Regions from separate parts of the Microbacterium sp. SLBN-154 genome, predicted to be linked through region 2. Evidence: predicted binding sites of a transcription regulator. Region 2 holds the regulator's gene; the other holds the start of a gene.
What was found. Region 2 encodes HrcA, which represses chaperone genes, less so after heat shock. Its sites were predicted from a motif close to TTNGCACTCGNNNNNNNCGAGTGCNAA; they were not measured.

Region 1 (3,408 bases), 1.0 Mb from region 2:
TTCGGCTTCGACTGGCTCGAGCCTCGATCCTGCTTGGCCTGGGGTGCCTGCGCCTGTGGGCCGGCGGCGACCGGGTCGGAGGTCGGAAGATCACCGACGGCCGCCGGCGACGGCGTGAGCTCCACGTCCACCCATTCGCGCAGGTTCTCGGTCGACGCGGTGGTGTCGAACGTGCCGGCGCCGAGCCCGCCGGCGCTGGCGAAGACCAGGCCCGTGGCGATGACGAGGGCGCCCGCTCCAGCGGCCGCAACGGCGGGCACGCGCTGGTACCAGCGGCGCGCCGCCTTCTGCTCGGCCGGACCCTTGGGGTCGAGCACGGCGAGGTCGGTCGTGGCAGCAGCCGCGGCATCCGTTGTCGCCAAGACACCTGCCGCGCCCACCGCAGCGCCCGCGGGAACGAGCGCAAGGGTCGTGGCCGACTCATCCGCGGTCACCGGCACGAGGGCGCGGGCCGCGCCCAGGGCGATGGATGACTTCGGGTCGGCGTCGATCGCGATCGGTCGGTCGAGCCGCTCGGAGAGGCGCTCGGCCACGAGCGGGATCCGGGACGAACCGCCGATGAGGAGGATGCTCTCCAGAGCCTCGGGCTCGAGACCGGCCGAGTCGAGCCCGTCCTCGAGGGTGTCGATCGTGCGCTCGATCGAGCCGTCGATCATCTCCTCGAACTCCTGGCGCGTCAGGCGCACGCTGGTCGCCCCGGAGGGGAGCAGCACCGGCACGGTGACGTCGGAGTCGAACGAGAGGGCTTCCTTGGCCTCGACGCACTCGCGGCGCAGCTGCGCCAGCGCGAGGCGGATGTCGGGGTCGGCGTCGTTGAGGTCGGCTTCGGCGACGCCCGACGAGCGCAGGACGTGACGGAAGACGGCGTCGTCGAAGTCGGCGCCGCCGAGGTTGTCGATGCCCACCGGGATGCCCACGGGAGCGAAGGAGCCGTCGGCGCTCTTGCGCAGGATGACGGAGTCGAATGTGCCGCCGCCGAGGTCGTAGACGGCGAGCGCCTGCCCGGCCTCCATCACCCGGCCCGACTCGTAGTGACGCGCCGCGGCTTCGGGCTCGGTGATCAGGTGCACGTCCTTGACGCCCAGCTTGTCGAGCGCCGACAGGATGAGGCCGATGCGGTGGGGACCCCACGCGGTGGGGTGGGTGAGCATCACCGCCGCGGGGCGGGAGCCCTCGCGCTCGACGACCGCGTCGACGACGGCCGACACGGTGTGCGCCCACAGCTTCTCGGCCGGGATCGAGCGTCCGCCGGCGACCACCGGCACGTCGTCGCCGATGCTGCGCTTGAACTCGCGCACGAGCCGCTCGGGCTGCGTGATACCGCGACGTTCGGCGGCGTCTCCGATCAGCAGTTCGCCGTCATCAGCGACGAACACCACCGTAGCGGCGCTGTCGTTGCGACGGCCCAACGGGAACGGTGCCGCGACGATGCTGCCGTCGGGCGCAGTGCGCGCCGTTGCCGCAGCGATCCGCGTCGTTCCGACGTCGATCCCCAAAAAATACGTAGCCCCAGTAGCCAAGTTCTCATCTCCCCCAAGAGAGTCGATTCCGGAACCTCCCCAGGTTCCGCCCCAATTCGACTCTATTTGCCGCGTTGTTCGTCACTGAGTGGTCTCAGCTGTGAGAGCGGCGTCCCACCTCGGATGATACACACCTCCTCGGACCTCCGGTAGGTGGCCGGCGACCGTTTCCCCGTGCGTCGCGACCTGCTAGTGTGCGCGCTCCGAATCTGGCACTCACGTTGCGAGAGTGCCAACGGTTTGCCTACACTGGATTAGCACTCTCAAGGTATGGGTGCTAACCAGTCTTCATCTCAAGAAAGAAGAGGTAGACCGTGACGGTTTCCACTCAGGTTTCCATCAAGCCGCTCGAGGACCGCATCGTCATCAAGCAGGTCGAGGCCGAGCAGACCACCTCGAGCGGTCTGGTCATTCCCGACACCGCCAAGGAGAAGCCCCAGGAGGGCGAGGTCGTGGCCGTCGGCCCCGGCCGCATCGACGACAACGGCAACCGGATCCCGCTCGACGTCGCCGTCGGCGACCGCGTGATCTACTCCAAGTACGGCGGCACCGAGGTCAAGTTCGGCGCGGACGAGTTCCTCGTCCTCTCCGCCCGCGACGTGCTGGCGGTCGTCGTCCGCTGAGTCCATCTCGGCGACACACTCCACGGGGGTCGGATGCTTCGGCATCCGGCCCCCGTTTCGTGTGCGCGTGCGACGTCGAACAGGCCACGGATGACCGATCGGCCCGTCGTCCGTCCCGCCACCCGCGCGTAGGCTGAATCGGTGACGCGCGAGACGACCGAAAGGGCCGGGGGAAACGCCCCGCCCACGGATCCGACACGCGAACGCACACTCGGCGCCATATATGCGCTGGCGGCCTACCTCATCTGGGGTTTCCTGCCGCTCTACTTCTTGCTGCTCGAACCGACGGGTGCGTTCGAGGTCGTCGCCTGGCGCATTCTGCTGTCGCTTGTGTTCTGCGCGCTGCTGCTCGCGGTCACGCGTGGCTGGGGGAAGTTCCTCGTCATCCTCCGCACCCGCCGGTTGCTGCTGTGGACGGCGGTCGCCGGCATCCTCATCTACATCAACTGGCAGGTGTTCCTGATCGCCGCCCTCACCGGGCATGTGATCGAGACGAGCCTGGGGTACTTCATCAACCCGATCGTCACCGTGCTGCTCGGTGTGGTGGTGCTGCGCGAGCGCCTGCGGATCACGCAGTGGGTCGCGCTCGCGATCGCCGCCGTCGCCTGCATCGTCATCGCCGTCGGCTACGGCGCCTTCCCGTGGATCGCGCTGTCTCTGGCGTTCTCCTTCGGTCTCTACGGTCTGGTGAAGAAGCAGATCGGCCCCTCCGTCGACGCTGTGAGCGGCCTCACGCTCGAAACCCTGTGGCTGACCCCCGTCGCCGCCGTCGTGCTGGTGAGCGTCGGGGTCACCTCGGGCATCACGATGGGCACGGCGGGTGTCTGGCACGCCGTGCTGCTGTCGCTGGCGGGCGTCGTGACCGCCACCCCCCTCCTCTTCTTCGCCGCCGGCGCGCGGCGCGTTCCGCTCAGCCTGATCGGACTGCTGCAGTTCGTCGCGCCCATCCTGCAGTTCCTCACCGGCGCGTTCCTCCTGGGCGAGCCGATGCCGCTCGAGCGATGGATCGGCTTCAGCCTCGTCTGGATCGCCCTCGTCGTGCTCACCGTCGACTCGATCCGTCACGCCCGCCGCGGAGTGTCGGATGTCGGCGCGGTGACCTGATCGGTCAGGTCAGCCAGTCCGACAGCCGGGTGGGCGCAATCCTGGCGTTCTCGCCGGGGAGCAGTTCGTCACGCTCGATGGCGGCGCCGAAGTAGAGCGCGCGCGGGTCGGCGATGACGGGTTGGTCGTCGCCGATCGCCGCCAGGCAGCGCGAGACGAAG
Region 2 (3,408 bases):
CGTCAGCATCGACCTGATCTACGGCGCTCCGGGGGAATCACTGGCCGACTGGCGCACGTCGCTCGAGACGGCGATCGCACTCGACCCCGACCACCTGTCCGCCTACGCCCTCATCGTCGAGGACGGGACGGCGCTGGCCCGCCGCATCCGACGGGGGGAACTCGCCCTGCCCGACGACGATCTGCAGGCGGAGATGTACGAGCTCGCAGACGATCTGCTCACCGCGGCAGGGATGGCGTGGTACGAGGTGTCCAACTGGGCTCGGACCCCCGCCGATCGCTGCCGCCACAACGCCGCCTACTGGCGGGGGAGCGACTGGTGGGGGTTCGGCCCCGGCGCGCACGGCCACGTCGCCGGAACCCGCTTCTGGAACGTGCGTCATCCGGCCGCCTACGCCCAACGGCTCGCCGAGGGCCTGTCCCCCGCGGCGGGGCGCGAGGTCCTGTCGCCGTCCTCCCGGCTCCTCGAGGCGGTTCTCCTCGGCGTCCGCACCCACGAGGGTCTCGCCACCTCATCCCTCCCGTCGGGCGCGAGTGCCGCCCTCCCTGGGCTCGTGGCGGACGGCCTGGTCGAACCACACACCGTCGATCGGGTGCGGCTCACCCGGCGCGGCCGACTCCTGGCCGACCACGTCGTTCGCACGCTCACGGCCTGACATGCCGTGACCCGGCCGTCCGACGTCGAGGGTGTTCCGATAGAATTGGCACTCGAATCCCACGAGTGCCAGGGGTGTCGGCAGGCCGACGGAGGGGGTGTCATGGTCAGCGAACGCGGATTGCAGGTGCTGCGCGCCATCGTGCAGGACTACGTCGACACGCGCGAACCCGTCGGCAGCAAGGCGATCGTCGAGCGTCACGCCTTCGGCGTCTCCGCCGCCACCATTCGCAACGACATGGCCCTGCTCGAAGACGAAGACCTCATCGTCGCCCCGCATACGTCGTCCGGGCGCGTCCCGACCGACAAGGGCTACCGCGTCTTCGTCGATCACCTCGCCCAGGTGCGGCCCCTGAGCCCCGCCCAGCGGACGGCCATCTCCTCGTTCCTGGAAGGCCCCTCGGACCTCGACGAAGTGCTCGCCCGCACGGTGCGCGCTCTGACGGTCCTCACCGGGCACGTCGCGATCGTGCAGTATCCGTCCTTCGCCCGGGCGACGGTCTCCCACGTGGAGCTCGTCCGCCTGGACGCACTGAAGGTCCTGGTCATCGTCGTCACCGACACCGGCAGGGTCTCCCAGCGACTCGCCTTCCCGGGGGTGGAGATCGATGAGGACCGGATGCAGCGGATCCGCGGCCGGGTCTCCGACCTCGTCGTCGGAGTGCCGGTGCGGGAGGGTGTGGCCGGGGTCGCGACCGCTGTCGGAGCGGGCGAGACTCCCGGGGATCCCGACGGCCCCGCGCTCCAGGCGATCCTCCGGGTCATCGGGGAGGAACTGGATGACTTCCGGCAGGACCGACTCGTGCTCGCCGGCAGCGCCAACCTCGCCCGCAGCGAAGCGGACTTCCGCGGCAGCATCTACCCGCTGCTGGAGGCCATCGAGGAGCAGGTGACACTGCTGAAGCTCATGGGCGAGATGGTCGCCGACGATCAGGGCCTCGCGGCGAGCATCGGGCGGGAGAACGAGCCCTTCGGCCTGAGCGAAGCGTCGGTCGTCGCAAGCGATTACGACGCGACCGGCTCCCGTGCGCGCGTCGGCGTGCTCGGACCGACCCGCATGGACTACCCGACCAACCTCGCGGCCGTTCGGGCCGTGGCGAGGTACCTCACTCGTCTCCTGGATGAAGACGAGAACGCCCGCTGACGACAGCATTCCGCAGACTCCCCGCGCCCGGCGCGGCAGGAAGGTGAAAGTGGCTGACCACTACGAAGTACTCGGTGTGGCGCGTGACGCCAGCCCCGACGACATCAAGCGCGCCTACCGACGGCTGGCGCGAGAGCTGCACCCCGACGTCAATCCCGGGGAGGACGCGGCGGAGCGGTTCAAGCTCGTCACGCACGCCTACGACGTGCTGAGCGACCCCGACCAGCGCGCCCGCTACGACGTCGGCGGTGACACCGCCTTCGGCGGGGCCGCCGGCGGATTCGGCGGGTTCAGCGACATCTTCGAGACGTTCTTCGGCGGGGGTGGAGGCGGCGGCGCGCGCGGTGCCCGGCCGCGCTCGCGGCGCGAACGCGGCCAGGACGCGCTGGTTCGGATCAACCTCGAGCTCAAGGACGTCGTCTTCGGCGTGCACCGCGACATCGAGGTCGACACCGCCGTCGTGTGCGAGACGTGCACCGGATCGTGCTGCCAACCCGGCACCTCACCCGTCACGTGCGACATCTGCCACGGCACGGGCCACGTCCAGCGGCAGGTCCGCAGCCTCCTCGGCAACGTCGTCACCTCCCAGCCGTGCTCGGTGTGCCAGGGGTACGGCACGACGATCCCGTATCCCTGCGCCACCTGCCAGGGGCAGGGACGTGTCCGCTCGCGCCGCACGGTCTCGATCGACGTGCCGGCGGGGGTCGAGAGCGGTCTGCGTCTGCAGCTGCCCGGATCGGGCGAGGTGGGCCCCGCCGGCGGACCCAACGGCGATCTCTACCTCGAGGTGAACATCGCGCCCGACCCGGTGTTCTCACGCGACGGCGACGACCTGTTGGCGACGCTCGAGGTGTCGATGCCGGACGCGATCCTCGGCACCCACACGACGATCGACTCGCTCGACGGACCGGTCGATCTCGAGCTGAGGGCCGGCGTGCAGTCCGGCGACGTGCTGACGATCAAGGGCCGTGGCATCACACCGCTGCGCGGCTCGCAGCGCGGCGATCTCCGAGTCGGCGTGCAGGTGGTGACGCCCACACGGCTCGATCACCGGGAACGCGCTCTCATCGAAGAGCTCGCCAAGCGCACCAAGCCCGCACCGCCGCGGCTCTCCGAATTCCACCAGGGCCTGTTCGCCAAGCTCCGGGATCGCTTCCGGAACGGTTGAGCGGTGCCCCTGCACTTCCTGTCCTCCGAGGCGACGGCGACACCCGTCGGCGGCGTCGTGACCCTGACCGGTGCCGAAGCGAAGCACGCCGCCACAGTGCGGCGGGTGCGCGTCGGTGAGAGCGTGACCGTCGGCGACGGCGCCGGGGTGTGGCTCGAGGGCAGGTGCGAGTCGGTCTCCCCGTCGACGGTGGCGGTGCGGGTGTCGGCGAAATCGCACATCGCCGCCCCTGTTCCCCGCGTCATCCTGGTCCAAGCCCTGGCCAAGGGCGACCGCGACGAACTGGCCGTTCAGGCAGCGACCGAGCTCGGCGTCGACGAGATCGTCCCCTGGCAGGCCGGGCGGAGCATCTCGCGCTGGGACGCGGCCAAGGCGACGAAGGGCCGAGAGCGTTGGCAGACGATCGCCCGGGAGGCGGCGAAGCAGGCTCATCGCCCCTGGG

Region 1: the regulator HrcA is predicted to act here: its motif matches at 1,730-1,756, upstream of groES (co-chaperone GroES).

Annotation. Positions count from the first base shown of each region.
Region 1 is NZ_VFNL01000001.1:1,206,248-1,209,655, forward strand. It holds gene FBY40_RS05980 (Hsp70 family protein) at 1-1,520, opposite strand, end outside; gene groES (co-chaperone GroES) at 1,835-2,143, shown strand; gene rarD (EamA family transporter RarD) at 2,285-3,247, shown strand; gene FBY40_RS05995 (SDR family oxidoreductase) at 3,252-3,408, opposite strand, start outside.
Region 2 is NZ_VFNL01000001.1:2,214,108-2,217,515, reverse strand. It holds gene hemW (radical SAM family heme chaperone HemW) at 1-655, shown strand, start outside; gene hrcA (heat-inducible transcriptional repressor HrcA) at 758-1,798, shown strand; gene dnaJ (molecular chaperone DnaJ) at 1,848-2,966, shown strand; gene FBY40_RS10735 (16S rRNA (uracil(1498)-N(3))-methyltransferase) at 2,970-3,408, shown strand, end outside.